Regions from separate parts of the Rhizobium sp. LjRoot98 genome, predicted to be linked through region 1. Evidence: predicted binding sites of a transcription regulator. Region 1 holds the regulator's gene; each other region holds the start of a gene.
The links. Region 1 encodes LexA, which represses DNA repair genes until DNA is damaged. Its sites were predicted from a motif close to TGTTCNNNNTGTGTTCNG; they were not measured.

Region 1 (4,524 bases):
TCGCCCGGAATTGAACCGGGGTGCAAGGATTTGCAGTCCTCTGCGTCACCACTCCGCCACGAGGCCTCACCAGTTCAAATAGTCGAACTGTGGCGGCGGTTTAGAATGATCCTAGACAAATCGCAAGAGGGTATTTCTGAAAAACGTTCTTGGTCATTTCTGAGATGCCGTTTCCGAACCCTTCTTCCACAGCTTTGGGGATGAACAAGCCGGTGTGCGAGGAGCCGAAAACGAGATTGCGGCGTCCCGGTCAAAGCGCCACGTCCCTGCCCTGTTGCCGGGCGCATTCTCACGAAGGTGACGGGCGACGGATTCGTGAATTGGTGCGCAAGTGCTGCCGTCGGCTGTTCGATTGATGAAGCGCCAAAGCCCTTAGCGAAACGGCACTGTTTCTAACGCCCTAACGATGCCAATCGTTCAGCTCTTGGCTGGAGCGATCCGCATTATCTGTCCACGTCTCAATTGACGCGCGGGCAACCCTGGCGGTTTGCAAGTTTCAAGACAGTGTATTCGCCACGGCGTCCAATGCCGTCAACGACAACAAGGCGCCGGTTTATCGAGCGGATGCCGGGATCACGCATTCCGTACTGATAGGCACGGCGGATTGCCTGCCGTTCACTGCAATTGCTGCGCGGACGATACTCATTATTGTATCGCCGGTCTCTGTATTCAACTGCGGGACTGTCGCGTCCGATGTATATGTCCAAGGATTGGGCCAACGATGCTGGTGCCTGAACAGTCGAAATGACTGTGGCCATCAATGCCACGACCAAAACTTTTGTAAAAACGGTTCTCACATTGGCCTCCTGGGTTCCGTCCACGAATAGAGCCGATAGGTCAACGAAATCCTACTAAATAGGTTCCAAAAATAGGGTGCGATAGGGGAACGGCAACATTTGCCGATGCGCAAGCCGCATTGAAAATTCATAGGCTTACAGCCCGTTAATCGGGCGTATTGAAGGAAAAATCATGTCCCTTATTTCCGCCGCTACTCATGATTTAGAGTGCTCCGGTCGGTTCATGAGGTCGCTAAGGCATTATCTTTCAGGGGGCAAAACTATCGTCGCGCCGGACGGTGACAGGTTTGCAGCCATGTCTACAAATCACGCAATCTTCCCCACTCCTTTAAGCTGCCATAGCTGAAGTGATATCAGATCAATGATAACGGCGGATCAGCCCGACGAGTTTTCCCTGTATCTTGACCCGGTCCGGTCCAAAAATCCGCGTCTCATAGGCAGGGTTGGCGGCTTCCAGGGCGATCGAGGCGCCTTTGCGGCGAAACCGCTTCAATGTCGCTTCCTCGTCATCAACCAGGGCGACGATGATTTCACCGGGGCTGGCGCTGTTCGTATTGCGGATGATGACCGTGTCGCCGTCGAGAATGCCCGCCTCGATCATCGAATCACCGCGCACTTCAAGTGCGTAGTGCTCACCGGTCCCAACCATCTCGAGCGGCACGGAAATATCATGTGTATTGTTCTGGATCGCGGAGATCGGTACGCCGGCGGCGATCCTGCCCATGACCGGTATGGAGACGGTATCGTTGTTTGCGGCGGCCTTGACGGGTGCGGCAGGTGCCGGTTGTGCACCAAGACTGCCCTGGATGACGCTCGGTGAAAAGCCGCGCTTGGGCTGGAGGCTCGTGGTATAGGCTTCTGGTAACTTGATCACTTCCAGCGCCCTCGCCCGGTTGGGCAGACGCCGGATGAAGCCTCGCTCCTCAAGCGCTGTAATCAGCCGATGAATGCCGGATTTCGACGCAAGATCCAGTGCATCCTTCATCTCGTCGAACGATGGCGGTACGCCCGATTCCTTCATTCTTTCGTGAATGAACAGAAGCAGTTCCTGTTGCTTGCGGGTCAGCATGAACGATCACTCCAGAATCGAGAAACAAATCAAGAACGAACACTATCTGTTCCATATGTGTTCCGCAAGTCCCTAAAATTCGTGAGTGTTTTCAACGCAACAGAAAATCATGCTGCATAGCGGCTCCTTTCCGCTCAGCATTCCGCCTGCCATTTATCGCGGGAAGCTATCTGTTGGAACCTTTGCGCGGCCGGTACCGTTTCGGTTTATCTCGTAACAATGCGATGGACGGCCTGCTCCGGATGCCGTCCGAGGAGGCTTTGATGGCGAAATACACCGATGAGCGCGCTTCCGATGCCGATGTGCAGAAAACCGTGGAATTGAGCGGCGTGCAGGCCCGTCAAGGCTTTTTAGGCCGGCCGGTACTGATGGTATTAATCTGCGGCCTGGTCCTTGCAATGCTCGCCTGGGCCGGTGCGGAAGTGTTTGGCGAAAGCACAGACAACGACGCTGCGACCAAGGTTGAGGAAAAGCTGCCTGCCCCGAACAATGGCGCTCCGGCCACGCAGGGAACCCCGGCCGATCCGGCGCAAATGGCACCTGCGGACAAGGACCCGACGCCACAGACAGGCTCAGGCGGATAAGCGGATCGGATCCGGCTCAAGCCTCTGCCGAATCGGGAGAAGGCCTTACGCCCAGCTTCCTAGCTGGAAGCCGGCCATTTGCGCGCCCACCAGACCGAAAGCCGCCGCCGCTTTCGCCGGACGAAGGCAAGGTCGTGCGACAGGACGAGAAGGCCAAGGGGAATCATCCAGAAACCGAGAACCGGGAGAAAACCGAGAATGCCGCCAAAGATCAGCGCGCCGCCGATGGAAATGCGCAAAAGGCGCGATTGCGGCAGCCGCATGCGCCACGTGCCGATGACGAGTTCGTGGGTGCGGGCATCGATGCCGAATTTTTTTGTTTTCCGCTGTTCTGCCATCAAATACCACCTGCCAAATGTCTGGCCACCCGCCATGCCCTGCGAACGCTGCAATCCTGCGGGTTTACCCCCGGCAAATCAACGGCGCGCTTTCAACTCTCACATGGGGAGTTGTCCACAATCAGACAAGATTGTGCATTTTTTTTGAAAAACCGCTTGGCAAATCGGAAAAGCATTTGTATTAGCAGCCTCACTTCTGCAGCACACACCGCCGCAGATTATCCCTGGTAGCTCAGCGGTAGAGCATTCGACTGTTAATCGACAGGTCGCCGGTTCGAATCCGGCCCGGGGAGCCAATTTCCAAAGGCCTTGCTGAAAAAGCAAGGCCTTTTTGGTTTCTGGCAATACCGCCCTGCGCCGCCTTCATGTCCTACCGGTAACCACTGGCGTCCGCCGGTTTTCCGGCATCCTGCACCTCGGTCATGTAGCGCCAGCAGTCCGGCCGCGATCCGTCGAGATCGGTAAAGCCGTAAATCTTGGCGAGATCGCCGCTTGAGGTCGATTGCCCGTTGAGGCGTCCCCGCTCCGGATCCGCAGCCAGGGCTGAAACGGCGCGGCCGGTAAAGCGCGGGGTTTCGGAAATCACGAAATGCGGCTGGGCCTTTATCGCTTCCATCCAGTTTTCCTCGCGCACACCAAAGATGTCGAGCATCATTTCAGAACGCATCCAGCCTGGAGAGATTGCCACCGATGTCGCTGCATGCGGCGCCAGATCCTGCGCGTGTGCCCACGCCATGCGAATGACACTGGTCTTGGCGAGATCGTAGAACGGGCTGAGCCGGTAGTGGGTGGCATTGTATTGCGCCGTGCCATCGGTCATCTCGACCAGCAAGCCACCAGGATTCTCGATCATCAATGGCAATGCGTAATGGGCGGTGACCAGATGGGTATCGATCGCCAACCGCAAGAGTTTCAGGCCATTTTCAAGCGAGTGTTCCCAGACCGGCTTGTTCCATTCGGTCAAATACTCGCCGCCCCAGATGTCATTGACAAGGATATCGAGCCGCTTTTCGTCGCGGCGGATGCGGGCGACCACAGTCTCGACTTCGGCGTGGATGAGATGATCCACCCGCACGGCAATGCCTTTGCCACCAGCCTGTGTCACAAGTTCAGCGGTTTCTTCGATCGTTTCCGGGCGGCCATAGTCCGATTGCCGGGTTCGTGTTGTGCGGCCGGTCACGTAGACGGTTGCGCCCGCTGCCCCCAGTTCCACGGCGATGCCACGGCCAGCACCACGCGTCCCGCCGGCCACAAGTGCGATTTTCCCTTGCAGGTCGCTTACCATGTGAATGTCCTCCTTACTGGAATCGGAACCACAAACAGAGTTGATAATAACCGAACGTTCGTTCATAAACAAAGTGAACGCAAGGGGAAAATAATGCCGCGCCCACGCACATTGTCTGACGAACACCTGCTTGATCTGGTGCTGACGCTGATCCACGCAGAGGGGCCGGAGACGGCGACGTTTGCCGCTGTCTCCAAGGCAAGCGGCCTGTCCGGCTCGACACTGGTGCAACGTTTTTCGACCAAGGCAGCGATGCTGCGTCAGGCTTTGCTGCATGCCTGGGATCAGCTGGACGCCGAGACGGCCCAGCTGTGCGAAGCAATCCCTAGGACACCGCAAGGTGCCGTTACCTTGCTTGCCGGTCTGTCAGGAAATTATGGTGACAGCTCTGCCGTCTATGCCGACGGCCTGCGTTTGTTGCGAGAGGACTTTCGGGATCCCCAACTGCGAG
Region 2 (4,524 bases), on a different contig from region 1:
GAGATTATCTGAGCGCCTGCGCCCACTGAATTTTCAAGGCCACCGGTCAGGACATGACCGGTGGCCTTTCTTGTTTTATCGATAGAATAACCGGCACAGGTTTCCGGTGTAAGACGACCGGCAAATCAGGCCATGCCTGCTTCAGTGATGGATGGATATTCGACAATGACTGTTTTGCAGACGATGCGGCTGACGCTCAGTCCATGCACCCCAAGTGACCGCGCCGATTTCATCGATCTTGAGCGTGACCCGGAGGTCATGCGCTTTCTGAACGGCGGGTATGCGGTCAATCGTGAGACGACGAGTCCGGATGCGACATTCCTCATGCCGACAGGGATGGAGCCCTATATCTGGACGGCGCGCCGTACTGCAAACGGTGCGTTCGTCGGGTGGTTCTGTCTATGGCCGGAGGGTGAGAGGCTGGCCGAACTCGGATACCGCCTGCGCCGGATGGAGTGGGGTCAGGGGCTTGCCTCGGAGGGGGCGCTGGCCCTGGTCAACTGGGGCTTTGAAAGCGGTCAGTACGACAGGATTGCTGCAACGACGATGGCAATTAACCTCGGATCGCGCCGCGTCATGGAAAAGATCGGCCTGAGCTATGCACGCACAGTCATGTACGACGGGCCGGACCCTATCGTGGGCAGCGAGCATGGCGAGGTCTGGTACGAGCTGACGCGCTCGGAATGGAGCGGTGGCTAACCGTCCCACCCCTCTAAAAACAACACCTTCTCAACACCGGCAAATTTCGCCAGCCGCGCCAGTTCCGCCTCCAGCCGCTCCATGCGGCCGGTGGATGAGCGCACGCCCTTTTCCCACCAGAGCCGCTTGACGGCGAGTGTCCCTGTCTTGCGCTCCGCCTTCATGTCGATCCGACCGACAAGTCTGTCGCCTTCGAGCAGCGGGAAAACGTAATAGCCGTATTCGCGTTTCGGTTCGGGGACGAAAACCTCGATGCGGTAATAGAAGCCGAACAGGCGTTCGGTGCGATTGCGGTTGCGGATCAGCGGATCGAAAGGGCTGAGCACGCGGATGCGGGCGGGCGCGTCTGGGAGGTCACCGAGGTTTTCGGGAAACCCGGTGAACGCATAGGACAGGCGCGGCTTGTCACCGTCGGCAGGCTCGATCATCACTTCGGTCAGTTCGTCGCGATGCTGCATAACCCAGGCCTTTGCCTCGTCTGGCGAAACCAGATCGAAGAAGGCGGCGATTTCGCCGTGTGTGGCAAAGCCCAGCCGGTCGAGCGCTGCGCGGCAGGCCCAGTCGAGGAAAGCATCGTGGCTGACCTCCGGCTCATAGTGGTGGCCGGGAATGACGCGCTCGGTGAGATCGTAAATCTTCTGGAAGTTTTGGCGGCCGGCGATGGCGAGCTTGCCGGTATGCCAGTAGTATTCGAGCGCCGTCTTGTTGGGATGCCAGTTCCACCAGCCGCCCGACTTGTGGTCGTCGGCCTTCAAGTCCCGTGACATCGCCGCGCCACCCTGGGCGATGCGCTCGAATGTCTCTTGGAAGGTGCTGTCGAAGCCTTCGCCGCGCCATTTCAGCCAGCGCTCGCGCATAACCGCCTCGCGACGGATAAAGCGGTGCTTCCAGTAGCGGAAAAACTCCGACGGCAGGATCGACGCATCGTGTGTCCAGTGCTCGAACAGCGCGCCATCTTGTTCCAGAAGTTCGGTCAGGTGCTCGCGCCTGTAGGTCTGGTTGCGGGAAAACAGGATCTGGTGATGGGCGCGCTCGACGGTCGAGATGCTGTCGACCTGGACGAAGCCGATTTCATGAATGAGATCGAGCAGCCCCTGTTTGCCAAGCGCCCGGTTTGGAGCAGCGGCCAAGCCTTGCTTGTTGAGGAAGATGCGCCGGGCATCACGGTTTGAAACAGGAATCGCCATGCAACAATCTAGGCAAATGTTCACACTTTGTTCAAGCCCAAAACCGGAGCCTCTTTCCATCCGTAAAGAAATCGTCCTATAGAGCCTCGACATTCGAACGCGGGGGACGCGGATTGGACATACGTTTTACCAGTGTGTCCGTCAGTTTTGGCGGGCGCACGGTTCTTCAGCCGCTGACGCTGTCGCTGACCGAGCGCCGTATCGGCATTGTCGGGCTGAACGGCTCGGGCAAGACCACATTCGCGCGGCTGATCAACGGGTTGGTCAAGCCGGCCACCGGCACCGTGACAGTGAACGGCCTTGATACCGTCAACGATGCCAGCGCTGCATTGGCTGAGGCCGGTTTCATCTTCCAGAACCCGCAGCATCAGATCATCATGCCGATCGTGCATGAGGACATCGCGTTTGGCTTGAAGAACCGCGGATTAAAAGCAGACGAGATCGAACGCCGCACAGCCGCCGTGCTCGAACGGTTCGGCATCAGCCATCTGGCCAAGCGGCGCGTGCATGAACTCTCGGGCGGCGAAACGCAGCTTGCCGCCATCGCCAGCGTGCTCGTCACCGGCCCCGGCATCCTCATTCTCGACGAGCCGACCAATCAGCTGGACCTGAAGAACCGGCGCCTGGTGGAAAATACCATCACCGGGCTTAACGAGCACACGATCGTCATCAGTCATGACCTGCCGCTGATCGAAAAATTCGACCGCGTTCTTCTGTTCCACGACGGCAGGTTGATCGCCGATGGCCCGGCGAATGACAGCATCCGTGCCTACCATGAGGTGGCCGGTTGCTGAACGGGCTGAACATCGAAGGCACGACGCCGCTGCACCGGATGTCGGTGCGGATGAAGCTCGCCATCCTGCTCGTCTGCGGGCTTGCGCTTTATGCCGTGTCCTCGTTCTTTGTCCTTGTCCCGGCTTTCGTCATTGCTGCCGTCATCTACTTCACCACCGGCCTCGCCTTCCGCGAGGCCGTGTCGCGGCTAAAACCCATCCTCTTCACCATTCTGATCCTGTTGATCGCCACCGCCTACCTCACGTCGATACGCGAGGCGGCCGAAAGCTTTTTCCGGTTGATGGCGATCGTGCTGTTTGCAGGTGCTGTGACCGCTACGACGGCGACAGGCGCCTTCATCGACGAGATCACCCGGCTGCTGCAGCCGCTCGACAGGCTTGGCCTGGTGCGGGCCGCCGATGTCGGGCTCGCCTTTGGGCTGGTGCTGCGTTTTGTGCCTGATATTTTCAATCACTACCAGTCGATCCGCGAGGCGCACCGGGCGCGCGGGCTGAAGGTCCGGCCGTTGACGATCCTTGCGCCGTTGATCATCCTGACGCTCAAGGACGCTGACACGATCGCCATGGCGATTGACGCACGCGGTTTCCGGCGGCCGCGCGAGAGGCTTCGTTGATGATAAAAGCGCTCTTCCGTCTCTGTCCCGTTTAGGCTCCGGCCGCACGCATGCACATATATCGATAGACAAAGGACTTGCCATGACCACCAGAGACCTCGTTCTCATTGCTCTCTTCACCGCGATCATCGTCGTTCTCGGTCTCATTCCGCCGGTGACGCTGGCCTTCATCCCGGTGCCGATCACCGCCCAATCGATGGGTGTGATGCTGGCGGGCTGCATCATCGGCGCCAAGCGCGGTGCGCTCGCCTATGTTCTGCTGGTACTGCTGGTGGCGATCGGGCTCCCGGTTCTCTCCGGCGGCCGTGGTGGACTGGCCATCATCCAGGGTCCGACCGGCGGCTTCGTGCTTGGCTGGATCGTTGCCACCTTCGTTACCGGCCTGATCGCCGAGCGGCTGGTCAAGGAAGGCCAGAGCGAAGTCAGACAGTTTGCCGGCTTCTTCATCGCTTCCGTCATTGGCGGCATCGGCGTGCTCTATGCCATCGGCATGCCTTGGGTGACCGCCGTCACCGGCACGCCGCTCTCAGCCGTCGCCACGGGTTCGCTGGCCTTCATTCCAGGCGATATCGTCAAGGCCGTGATTGCAACGTTGGCGGCCCGCGCGGTTCTCGCCGGTTATCCGCTGCTGCACGCGCGCGCCTGAGCGCCGTGGCGGATCATCTTGCAGCCCTTGTCGCAGAGTATGGCAATCCAGACGATGTAATACGGCTTGCCAGACTGCCGCGCCCAAGCCTTGAACCAGGTATGGTCGAGATTGCCGTCGAACGTGCGGCAATCAATCCTTCCGATCTAATTCCTGTGACCGGCGCTTACCGCAATCGCACCGTTTTGCCGTTTGTACCCGGCTTCGAGGGCACCGGCACCGTCCGCCGCATCGGCGCAGGTGTCACCGGTCTGAAACCCGGCGACCGGGTGTTGCCGCTCGGGGCAACCGGACTGTGGCAAAGCTATCTCCAGCGCCCGGCAGAATGGTGTTTTCCCGTTCCGGACGACCTCTCGATTGAGCAGGCGGCGACGGCTTACGTCAATCCGATGACAACGTTGCGGCTGATCGCGGAATTGAAAGCCCATTTTGGTGGTTCTTCCGGACTTTCAGGCCGCAGGATCGGCGTCACAGCGGCCGGTTCCGCGATCGGCCGGATGCTGCTGATAGCACTGTCTGCGGAGGGGGCCGAGATGACCGCCATCGTTCGCAGTGAAGCAACCGCCGCCCGTCTGCCAGCCCTG
Region 3 (4,524 bases), on a different contig from region 1:
GGCTTTGGGGCCACTTTCGCCGTAACCGATACGCTCGATGGACACGCCGGAGCGGTTGCCCCAGTTGTCGCGGGTGGCGTCGGTCTTGTTGGCCTGGGCGCGTTTCCAGCCGGGGGTGGAATAGGTGTTGGCGAACGGCTCCTGCTTGTCGAAGCGCGACTGGCCGTAGCCGCCGCGATTGTAGCCGCCGTAGGACTGTTCGGCTTCAGAGACTTCGACATGGGCCGTCGGCAGTTCGTCGAGGAAGCGTGAGGGCAGCGTCGATTGCCACAGGCCATGGATGCGGCGGTTGGAGACGAACCAGATATGGCAGCGGCGTTTTGCCCGGGTCAGGCCGACATAGGCAAGGCGGCGTTCTTCCTCGAGACCGGAACGGCCACCTTCGTCGAGCGCACGCTGGTGTGGAAACAGGCCTTCCTCCCAGCCGGGCAGGAAGACAGTCTCGAATTCCAGTCCCTTGGCTGAATGCAGCGTCATGATCGAGACCGCGTCGAGTTCGGCATTCTGCTCGACATCCATCACCAGCGCGATGTGCTCGAGGAAGCCGCGCATGCTCTCGAACGCTTCCATCGAGCGGACGAGTTCCTTCAGGTTTTCCAGTCGGCCCGGCGCTTCGGCGGATTTGTCGTTCTTCCACATATCCGTATAGCCGGACTCTTCGAGAATGGTTTCGGCGAGCTCGGTATGCGGTGTGTTTTCAAGCAACCCCTGCCAGCGCTGGAACATCGAGACGACGTCGAACAGCGACTTTCGGGGCTTGGGCTTCATTTCATCGGTTTCGATGATATCAGCCGCGGCCGCCAGCATCGGGATATCGCGCTTGCGGGCATAATCGTGCAGGGCGCGCACCGTCGTGTCGCCAAGGCCGCGCTTGGGCGTGTTGACGATACGCTCGAAGGCAAGATCGTCGGCCGGTTGGCAGACGAGACGGAAGTAAGCGAGCGCATCGCGGATTTCGAGGCGTTCATAGAAGCGCGGGCCGCCGATGACGCGGTAATTCAGGCCGAGCGTGACGAACCGGTCTTCGAACTCGCGCATCTGGAAAGAGGCGCGCACCAAGATCGCCATGTTGTTGAGCGGATGCTTGGTGCGCTGGAGTTGTTCGATCTCCTCGCCGACGGCGCGGGCTTCCTCTTCGGAATCCCAGGCGGCGTGGACCTGCACCTTGTCGTCGTTGGGATCGACGCGGTCAGTGAACAGCGTCTTGCCGAGGCGGCCTTCATTGTGGGCGATCAAATGGCCGGCGGCACCGAGAATATGTTCGGTGGAGCGATAATTGCGCTCGAGCTTGATCACCTTGGCGCCCGGAAAATCCTTCTCGAAACGCAGGATGTTGTCGACCTCGGCACCGCGCCAGCCATAGATCGACTGGTCGTCGTCACCAACGCAGCAGACGTTCTGCGGCACGCCCTTCGGCCGTTGGGCGAGCAGTCTCAGCCACATATACTGAGCGGTGTTGGTATCCTGGTATTCGTCGACGAGGATATAGCGGAATTTGTCGTGGTATTCGCGCAGGATATCCGGATTGGTGCGGAACATGCGGATCGGATGCAGCAAAAGATCGCCGAAGTCGCAGGCGTTCAGCGTCATCAGCCGGGCCTGATAGGCCGCATAGAGTTCGCGGCCCTTGCCATTGGCAAACGAGCGGGCGTCGCCTTCGGGGATTTCGGCAGGGCCAAGGCCCTTGTTCTTCCAGCCATCGATCATCTGGGCGAACTGTTTGGCAGGCCAGCGCTTGTCATCAATGCCATCGGCCTGGATCAACTGCTTGACCAGCCGCACGACATCATCGGTATCGAGGATGGTGAAGGAGGATTTCAGGCCGACCAGTTCGGCATGGCGGCGCAGGAGCTTGACGCCGATTGAGTGGAATGTGCCCATCCACGGCATGCCTTCGACGGCGCCACCGACGAGAACGCCGACACGCTCCTTCATCTCGCGGGCGGCCTTGTTGGTGAAGGTCACGGCGAGGATCTGAGAGGGGAAAGCGCGGCCGGAGGCGAGGATATGGGCGATGCGGGTGGTGAGCACGCGGGTCTTGCCGGTGCCCGCACCAGCCAGCACCAGAACCGGGCCGTCCAGCGTTTCCACGGCTTCGCGCTGTTCCGGGTTGAGGCCGGAAAGATAATCGGGCGCACGGTGCTGGTCCCGGGCGGCCATGGCACGCGCAGCGATGCCGCTAGCAGGGGCAGGCGGGGCCGGTTGCGGGCTCAGGCCACGCTGTGGACGCGGCGCCGGTTCCTCATCAAAGAAGGGAATATCGTCAAAACCATTGCTCATGCGGCTCAATGTAGTGATTCGGAGCCGAAAGGCCAGAATTCCGTTCTGCTTTTATTCCAGAATGTCCAGCTTGCCTGTGGAGACAACCGCTTTTTGGCCGCGATCAGGGTCGATGATCGGCATCGAAGGTTGGATCGACGGGGAGCTGCAGAGCGGTCGCGAGCTGGTTGGTCTTGGCGGCCAGGGCGATGACACGCAGCAGATCGGCGTGCTGTTCGGCCGTCATGCCCTTGGCTTTGGCGGCTGCCGTATGCGAATGTGCACAGTAGCCGCAGCCATTGGTGACGGAGACGGCGATGTAGAGCATCTCTTTCACGAGCGGATCGAGCGCCGACGGCGTTGCCATCACGGCTTTGACCTCGGCCCAGGTGGTTTCGAGCAGATCGGCATCGAAGGCGAGATAGTGCCACATATTGTTGATGAAATCGGATTTGCGGGTCGCGCGGATGTCGTCGAAGACGGCTTTGACGCGAGGATTGGATTCCGAATCGTGGTGTTTTGCGATGGTGCTCATGAGGCCCTCCGATCAGCCAAGGTTAGAGCCGCGAGGACGTGCTGTCGAGCGCCGGGAAGGGCGCGAGGGACCGAAAAGGGCTTTTGTTACAATTGCGTAATGAAGGCATTCTAGCATTGCCTGCAATGCAGCAAAAAGGGATAGTTGCCGCAGGAACGGGGTTCGCGCGCCAGTGTGGCCGAAACCCGCTTAATCAATTGGAGTTTTGCATGCGGCTTTGGAAGCAGCTTTTGATCTGCCTGGTCATTCTTGCCGTCGGCCTTGGCGTCTGGGTTCGCTTCGTGCCGGGTGCCACTGCAATGCTGGCCAAGGTGGGCGTGCCCGAGCAATTGCTGGCTTATGTCGCGAAACCGGCGGACGGTGCCAAGCAGGGTGAAGCACAAGGGCAGGCTGGCCGGAGCCAGGGGCGCGGTCAGGGCGGTGGTGCGCCGCTTGTCGTCACCCAGCCAGCCGATACGGCTGTTGTCAACGATCGGCTGAATGCCATCGGCACCGGCGAGGCCATCCTGTCGGTCAGCGTCACACCGCTTGCGACCGGTAATCTGACGGAAATTCTGGTGAAATCCGGCGACCGCATCGAAAAGGGGCAGGTCATCGCCAAGCTTGACAGCGACGAGCAGAAGATCGCTGCCGCGCAAGCCAAGGTCGCCCTTGATAGCGCCCGTGAAAAGGTCGAGCGCAACCGCAAGCTTGGCAATGCCGTCTCGGTTGCCATCCTGCGTGAAGCCGAATTTGCCATGCAGGCGGCTGAGCTTGCGCTGCAGACGGCGGAACTCGACCTGAAGCGCCGCGACATCGTTGCACCTTCCGGCGGTATCGTCGGTATCATCACTGCCCATCCCGGGGACTATGTCACCACCTCGACGCCGATCGCCGTGGTTGATGACCGTTCGCAGATTCTCGTCGATTTCTGGGTGCCGGAGCGGTTTTCGACCAAGGTCTCGGTTGGCCAGGATATTTCGGCTACTGCCATCGCGCTGCCGACCTCGGAGCTTTCGGGCGTCATCGACGCGATCGACAACCGTGTCGATCAGGCGAGCCGGACGCTGCGGGTCCGGGCGCGGATCGACAATCCCGATGATACGCTGCGGGCCGGCATGTCATTTTCGGTGTCGGTTCGGTTTCCCGGCGATCACTATCCGACGGTCAATCCGCTGGCGATCCAGTGGAGCGCCGACGGATCCTTCGTCTGGCGTGTCGAAGATGAGAAATCGCACCGTGTTCCGGTCAAGATCATCCAGCGCAATTCCGACAAGGTTTTGGTCGATGCAAAACTGACCAAGGGCGATGATGTTGTGGTCGAGGGCGTGCAGCGGTTGCGTGATGGCGGCACCGTTCGCCTTGCCGGAGAGCCGCGCCAACAAAAGCAGAAACCACAGCAGAGTGATCAGGAACAGAAGATCTCCGAGGCGGAGACTGCGAAATGAGTGGCGGTTCGCAGCATAAGGGTGCGGGTAGTACAGCTGGCTTCACGGCACTTTTTATTCGTCGGCCGATTTTTGCGCTTGTCGTTAATACCTTGATCATCGTCGCGGGTCTTGCCGCGTTGAACGGTATTGAAATCCGCGAATTGCCACAGGTGGACCAGCCGGTGGTCTCGGTCAGTACCCACTTCGACGGTGCCTCACCGGAAACGGTGGACCGCGAGCTGACGTCGGTGATCGAAGGCGCGGTTTCGCGCGTGCAGGGCATCAAGGATATTTCCTCGACGTCGCAATATGCGCAAAGCC
Region 4 (4,524 bases), on a different contig from region 1:
CGGGCGCCGACAACAGTGATTTCCTTTTTCTTTTTCAGCTTGCGCCGCTCTGCCGGAACGGCGACCGATAGTTCGCCGGAGAGATATTTTCCGGTCAGCGAATTCGGATTGGCAAGAACTTCCGGCGGCGTGCCTTGTGCCACCACTTCGCCGCCATGAATACCGGCAGCCGGACCGATATCGACGACATAATCGGCCGTCATGATCGCATCCTCGTCATGCTCGACGACGATCACCGTATTGCCGATATCGCGCAGATGCCGCAGCGTATCGAGCAGGCGGGCGTTGTCGCGCTGATGCAGGCCGATGGAGGGCTCATCGAGAACGTAGAGTACACCGGTAAGGCCCGAGCCGATCTGCGAGGCCAGCCGGATGCGCTGGCTCTCCCCGCCCGACAGGGTGCCGGAATTGCGTGAGAGGCTGAGATACTCAAGCCCGACATCATTGAGGAAGCGCAGCCGTTCGCGGATTTCCTTGAGGATGCGCACGGCGATCTCGTTCTGCTTGGCGTTCATATGCTCGGGCAGAACGTCGAACCAGTCACGCGCAACACGGATCGACATCTGCGTGACTTCGCCGATATGCAACTTGTTGATCTTGACTGCGAGTGCTTCGGGCTTCAGGCGGAAACCGTTACAGGACGGGCATGGCGCGGCCGACATGTAGCGCTCGATTTCCTCACGTGCCCAGGCGCTGTCGGTCTCCTTCCAGCGCCGCTCCAGATTGGGCACGATGCCTTCGAAATTCTTGGTCGTGTTGTAGGAGCGGGCGCCGTCCTCGTAGTGAAAGCTGATCTTTTCCTCGGTGCCCTGCAGGATGGCGTGCTTGGCTTCGTCGGAAAGATCGGTCCATTTGCTCGACAGCTTGAAGCCGAAGGCTTTGCCGAGCGCTTCCAGCGTCTGATTATAATAAGGTGACGACGATTTCGCCCAGGGCGCGATGGCGCCGCTCTTCAGCGTCTTATCGGGCTCGGGGATGATCAGTGCTTCGTCGATTTTCTGCTGGCTACCAAGTCCATCGCAGGTCGGGCAGGCGCCGAACGGATTGTTGAACGAGAACAGCCGCGGCTCGATCTCCGAAATGGTGAAGCCGGATACGGGGCAGGCGAATTTTTCGGAAAACAGCACACGCTCATGCGTTTCGTTGAGTGACTTGTTGGCCGCGCCACCAGCTGCGGTTTCCTCAGGCGGCAGCGGCTTGTCGGCAAATTCGGCAATCGCCAGGCCGTCGGCCAGCGTCAGGCAGGTTTCCAGGCTGTCAGCGAGGCGCGTCGTCAGGTCGGGGCGCACGACGACACGGTCGACGACAACGTCGATGTCATGCTTGTATTTCTTGTCGAGCGCTGGTGCCTCGGCGATCTCGTAAAACTGCCCGTCAATCTTGACGCGCTGAAACCCCTTCTTCATCAACTCGGCAAGTTCTTTCTTGTATTCGCCCTTGCGGCCACGCACGATCGGCGCGAGAATATAAAGACGGGTGCCTTCGCCGAAATCGACGACGCGATCGACCATCTGGCTGACTGTCTGGCTTTCGATCGGCAAACCGGTGGCGGGCGAATAGGGTACGCCGACGCGGGCGAAGAGAAGGCGCATGTAGTCGTAGATTTCGGTGACAGTGCCCACCGTCGAGCGCGGATTGCGCGAGGTGGTTTTCTGCTCGATCGAGATGGCCGGAGACAGACCGTCGATCTGGTCGACATCCGGCTTCTGCATCATTTCGAGGAACTGACGGGCATAGGCCGACAGGCTCTCGACATAACGGCGCTGTCCTTCCGCATAGATCGTATCGAAGGCAAGCGAGGATTTTCCCGAGCCCGACAGGCCGGTCATGACGATCAGCTTGTTGCGCGGCAGATCAAGGTCGATGCCCTTGAGATTGTGTTCGCGCGCGCCGCGGATGGAAATGGTCTCGAGTTTGCTCATCGTGCCCAGCTTTGTACAGGTATTGGAAAGCTCCTATTTAAGTACGCCAGCGCCCATGTCGAGGCGCAAGCAGAAAAACAGCAGGCTTTCCGAGTCGGTTGACAGGTTATTGCAAATTTAATAGAACAAATAAAGAACATAATTTAAAATCTGTTGTGGATGACACAATGCACAGGGGCGTATGCTTGGCCGTCAGCCGCTAAGATGCGCGCTCTGAATTTGGTAGCCGGGCTGAAAGGCCGGGCAGGACAGCGGGAAAAGCAAGATGGCAGGCAGTGTCAACAAGGTGATTTTGATCGGCAACCTCGGGGCAGACCCGGAAATCCGGCGCACGCAAGACGGCAAGCCGATCGCCAACCTCAACATTGCGACTTCGGAAAGCTGGCGCGACCGCAATTCCGGCGAGCGCAAGGAAAAGACCGAATGGCATCGCGTGGTGATCTTCAACGAAGGCCTCTGCAAGGTTGCCGAGCAGTATCTGAAGAAGGGCTCGACCGTCTATGTCGAAGGCCAGCTGCAGACCCGCAAATGGCAGGACAAGGACGGCCAGGACCGATACTCGACGGAAATCGTGCTGCAGGGCTTCAACTCCACACTGACCATGCTTGGTGGCCGTGGTGACGGGCAGGGTGCTGGCGGTGGCCGCGGCGGCTCCGAATATGGCGGCGGCAATGCCGGCGGCGGTTCCAGCAACTATGGCGGCGATTACGATCGTCCATCCTCGGCGCCGGCGGGGCGCAGCGGCGGCGGCAACAGCGGCGGGAATTTTTCGCGCGATATGGACGACGATATTCCCTTTTGATCCAAGTGATCTACAGTCAAAAAGGCCCGGGAAACCGGGCCTTTTTCGTCAATGGGACCTGCCACAATTGAGCGTGATCACAACCCCATGGTCGATTTGACGCCATCGACGACGAACTGCACCGCCAAGGCCGCGAGGATGACGCCGAGCAGGCGTGTCAGGATGGCGCGGCCGGTGACACCTAAAAACCGGTCGATGCGTTCGGCAATGACGAGTGAGGCAAACAGGACGGCCAGGCAGAAGGCGATGACCAGGATCAGCTGCACACGGTCGATGGTTGCCGAAAACGAACCGGACAACAGGATCGTCGCCGAGATGGCGCCGGGGCCGGCAATCAGCGGCAGTGCCAAGGGGAAAACCGCGATATTGTGAATGTGATCGCGGGTGATGGCCGTTTCGCCGGTCTTTTCCTTGCGCTCGTTGCGCTTCTCGAAGATCATTTCGAAGGCGATCCAGAACAGCAGCAGGCCGCCGGCAATCCGGAAGGCGCCGATGGAGATGCCGAGCAGGCCAAGTATACTGCTTCCGAACAAAGCGAACGCCGACAGGATGAAAAAAGCGATCAGCGTGCCACGCCGAGCCACCAGAAAGCGCTCCTGACGGCTCATGCCGACAGTCAAGCTCAGGAAGATCGGCGCAAGGCCGGGCGGATCGATGGTGACCAGGATCGTGGTCAGCGCATTGATCAAAAGGTCGATATGAGACATCCCATTCCCCTCGCGGCCTTGTTTATGATGACCGTCTGATGAATTGTTAGGCGAGGGGATCGCTGAATGAAAGACCTGTCCTTCACTGTTTAGCCGCTTTTGCCTTGCAAATGCCTGCAAGAGCGACGATGAGCCTAAAAGGCTGTTCACAACCCGGCCCCGAAATTGGCGCTCGCCAACGCATTCGGCTATAAAAATCTGTCTGATTCTGAACAAAGATCGTGATCGAAATTGACTGAACAAAGCACACCAGGCGGCGGCAAGAACCCACCAGGCATCGAGCCCATTTCCATCATGGAGGAAATGCAGCGCTCGTATCTCGATTACGCCATGAGCGTTATCGTCAGCCGTGCTCTTCCCGATGTCCGCGATGGTCTGAAGCCCGTGCACCGGCGCATCCTGTTCGGGATGAGCGAACTGGGCATCGACTGGAACAAGAAATACGTCAAATGCGCCCGCGTCACCGGGGACGTGATGGGTAAATTCCATCCGCACGGCAACTCGGCGATCTATGATGCGCTCGCCCGTATGGCGCAGCCCTGGTCGCTGCGGCTGCCGCTGATCGATGGTCAGGGCAATTTCGGCTCGATCGACGGCGATCCGCCGGCGGCCGAACGTTATACCGAGTGCCGGCTTGAAAAGGCCGCCCATGCGCTGCTCGACGATCTCGACAAGGAAACGGTCGATTTTCGCGACAACTATGATGGCACGCTGAGCGAGCCGTCCGTCGTGCCTGCGAAGTTCCCGAACCTTCTGGTCAACGGGGCAGGCGGCATCGCCGTCGGCATGGCGACCAATATCCCGCCACACAATCTGATCGAAGTGATCAACGGCTGTATCGCGCTGATTGATGAACCTGGCCTTGAACTGCCGCAGCTGATGGAGATCATTCCGGGGCCGGACTTCCCGACCGGCGCTTTCATCCTTGGCCGGTCCGGCATCCGTTCGGCTTATGAGACGGGCCGCGGCTCGGTCATCATGCGCGGCCGCGCCACCATCGAGCCGATGCGCGGCGACCGCGAACAGATCATCATCACCGAAGTTCCCTATCAGGTGAACAAGGCGACGATGATCGAGAAGATGGCCGAACTGG

Region 2: a site for LexA is predicted at 1,904-1,921, ahead of ACSQ3J_RS03220 (energy-coupling factor ABC transporter ATP-binding protein). Genes of this name have one in related genera too.
Region 3: a site for LexA is predicted at 2,322-2,339, ahead of ACSQ3J_RS09690 (ATP-dependent helicase). Genes of this name have one in related genera too.
Region 4: a site for LexA is predicted at 2,044-2,061, ahead of uvrA (excinuclease ABC subunit UvrA). Genes of this name have one in related genera too.

The regions. Positions count from the first base shown of each region.
Region 1 is NZ_CAXUPW020000017.1:17,742-22,265, forward strand. Features, by position in the region: tRNA gene ACSQ3J_RS28705 (tRNA-Cys) at 1-66, opposite strand, end outside; gene lexA (transcriptional repressor LexA) at 1,156-1,866, opposite strand; gene ACSQ3J_RS28715 (hypothetical protein) at 2,130-2,450, shown strand; gene ACSQ3J_RS28720 (hypothetical protein) at 2,510-2,788, opposite strand; tRNA gene ACSQ3J_RS28725 (tRNA-Asn) at 3,010-3,084, shown strand; gene ACSQ3J_RS28730 (SDR family oxidoreductase) at 3,159-4,073, opposite strand; gene ACSQ3J_RS28735 (TetR/AcrR family transcriptional regulator) at 4,167-4,524, shown strand, end outside.
Region 2 is NZ_CAXUPW020000001.1:641,134-645,657, forward strand. Features, by position in the region: gene ribB (3,4-dihydroxy-2-butanone-4-phosphate synthase) at 1-12, shown strand, start outside; gene ACSQ3J_RS03210 (GNAT family N-acetyltransferase) at 166-699, shown strand; gene ACSQ3J_RS03215 (winged helix-turn-helix domain-containing protein) at 696-1,886, opposite strand; gene ACSQ3J_RS03220 (energy-coupling factor ABC transporter ATP-binding protein) at 2,000-2,680, shown strand; gene ACSQ3J_RS03225 (energy-coupling factor transporter transmembrane component T family protein) at 2,674-3,294, shown strand; gene ACSQ3J_RS03230 (biotin transporter BioY) at 3,377-3,940, shown strand; gene ACSQ3J_RS03235 (zinc-dependent alcohol dehydrogenase family protein) at 4,042-4,524, shown strand, end outside.
Region 3 is NZ_CAXUPW020000002.1:232,290-236,813, forward strand. Features, by position in the region: gene ACSQ3J_RS09690 (ATP-dependent helicase) at 1-2,280, opposite strand, end outside; gene ACSQ3J_RS09695 (carboxymuconolactone decarboxylase family protein) at 2,384-2,794, opposite strand; gene ACSQ3J_RS09700 (efflux RND transporter periplasmic adaptor subunit) at 3,004-4,221, shown strand; gene ACSQ3J_RS09705 (efflux RND transporter permease subunit) at 4,218-4,524, shown strand, end outside.
Region 4 is NZ_CAXUPW020000006.1:296,710-301,233, forward strand. Features, by position in the region: gene uvrA (excinuclease ABC subunit UvrA) at 1-1,922, opposite strand, end outside; gene ACSQ3J_RS20585 (single-stranded DNA-binding protein) at 2,188-2,724, shown strand; gene ACSQ3J_RS20590 (MarC family protein) at 2,802-3,431, opposite strand; gene gyrA (DNA gyrase subunit A) at 3,663-4,524, shown strand, end outside.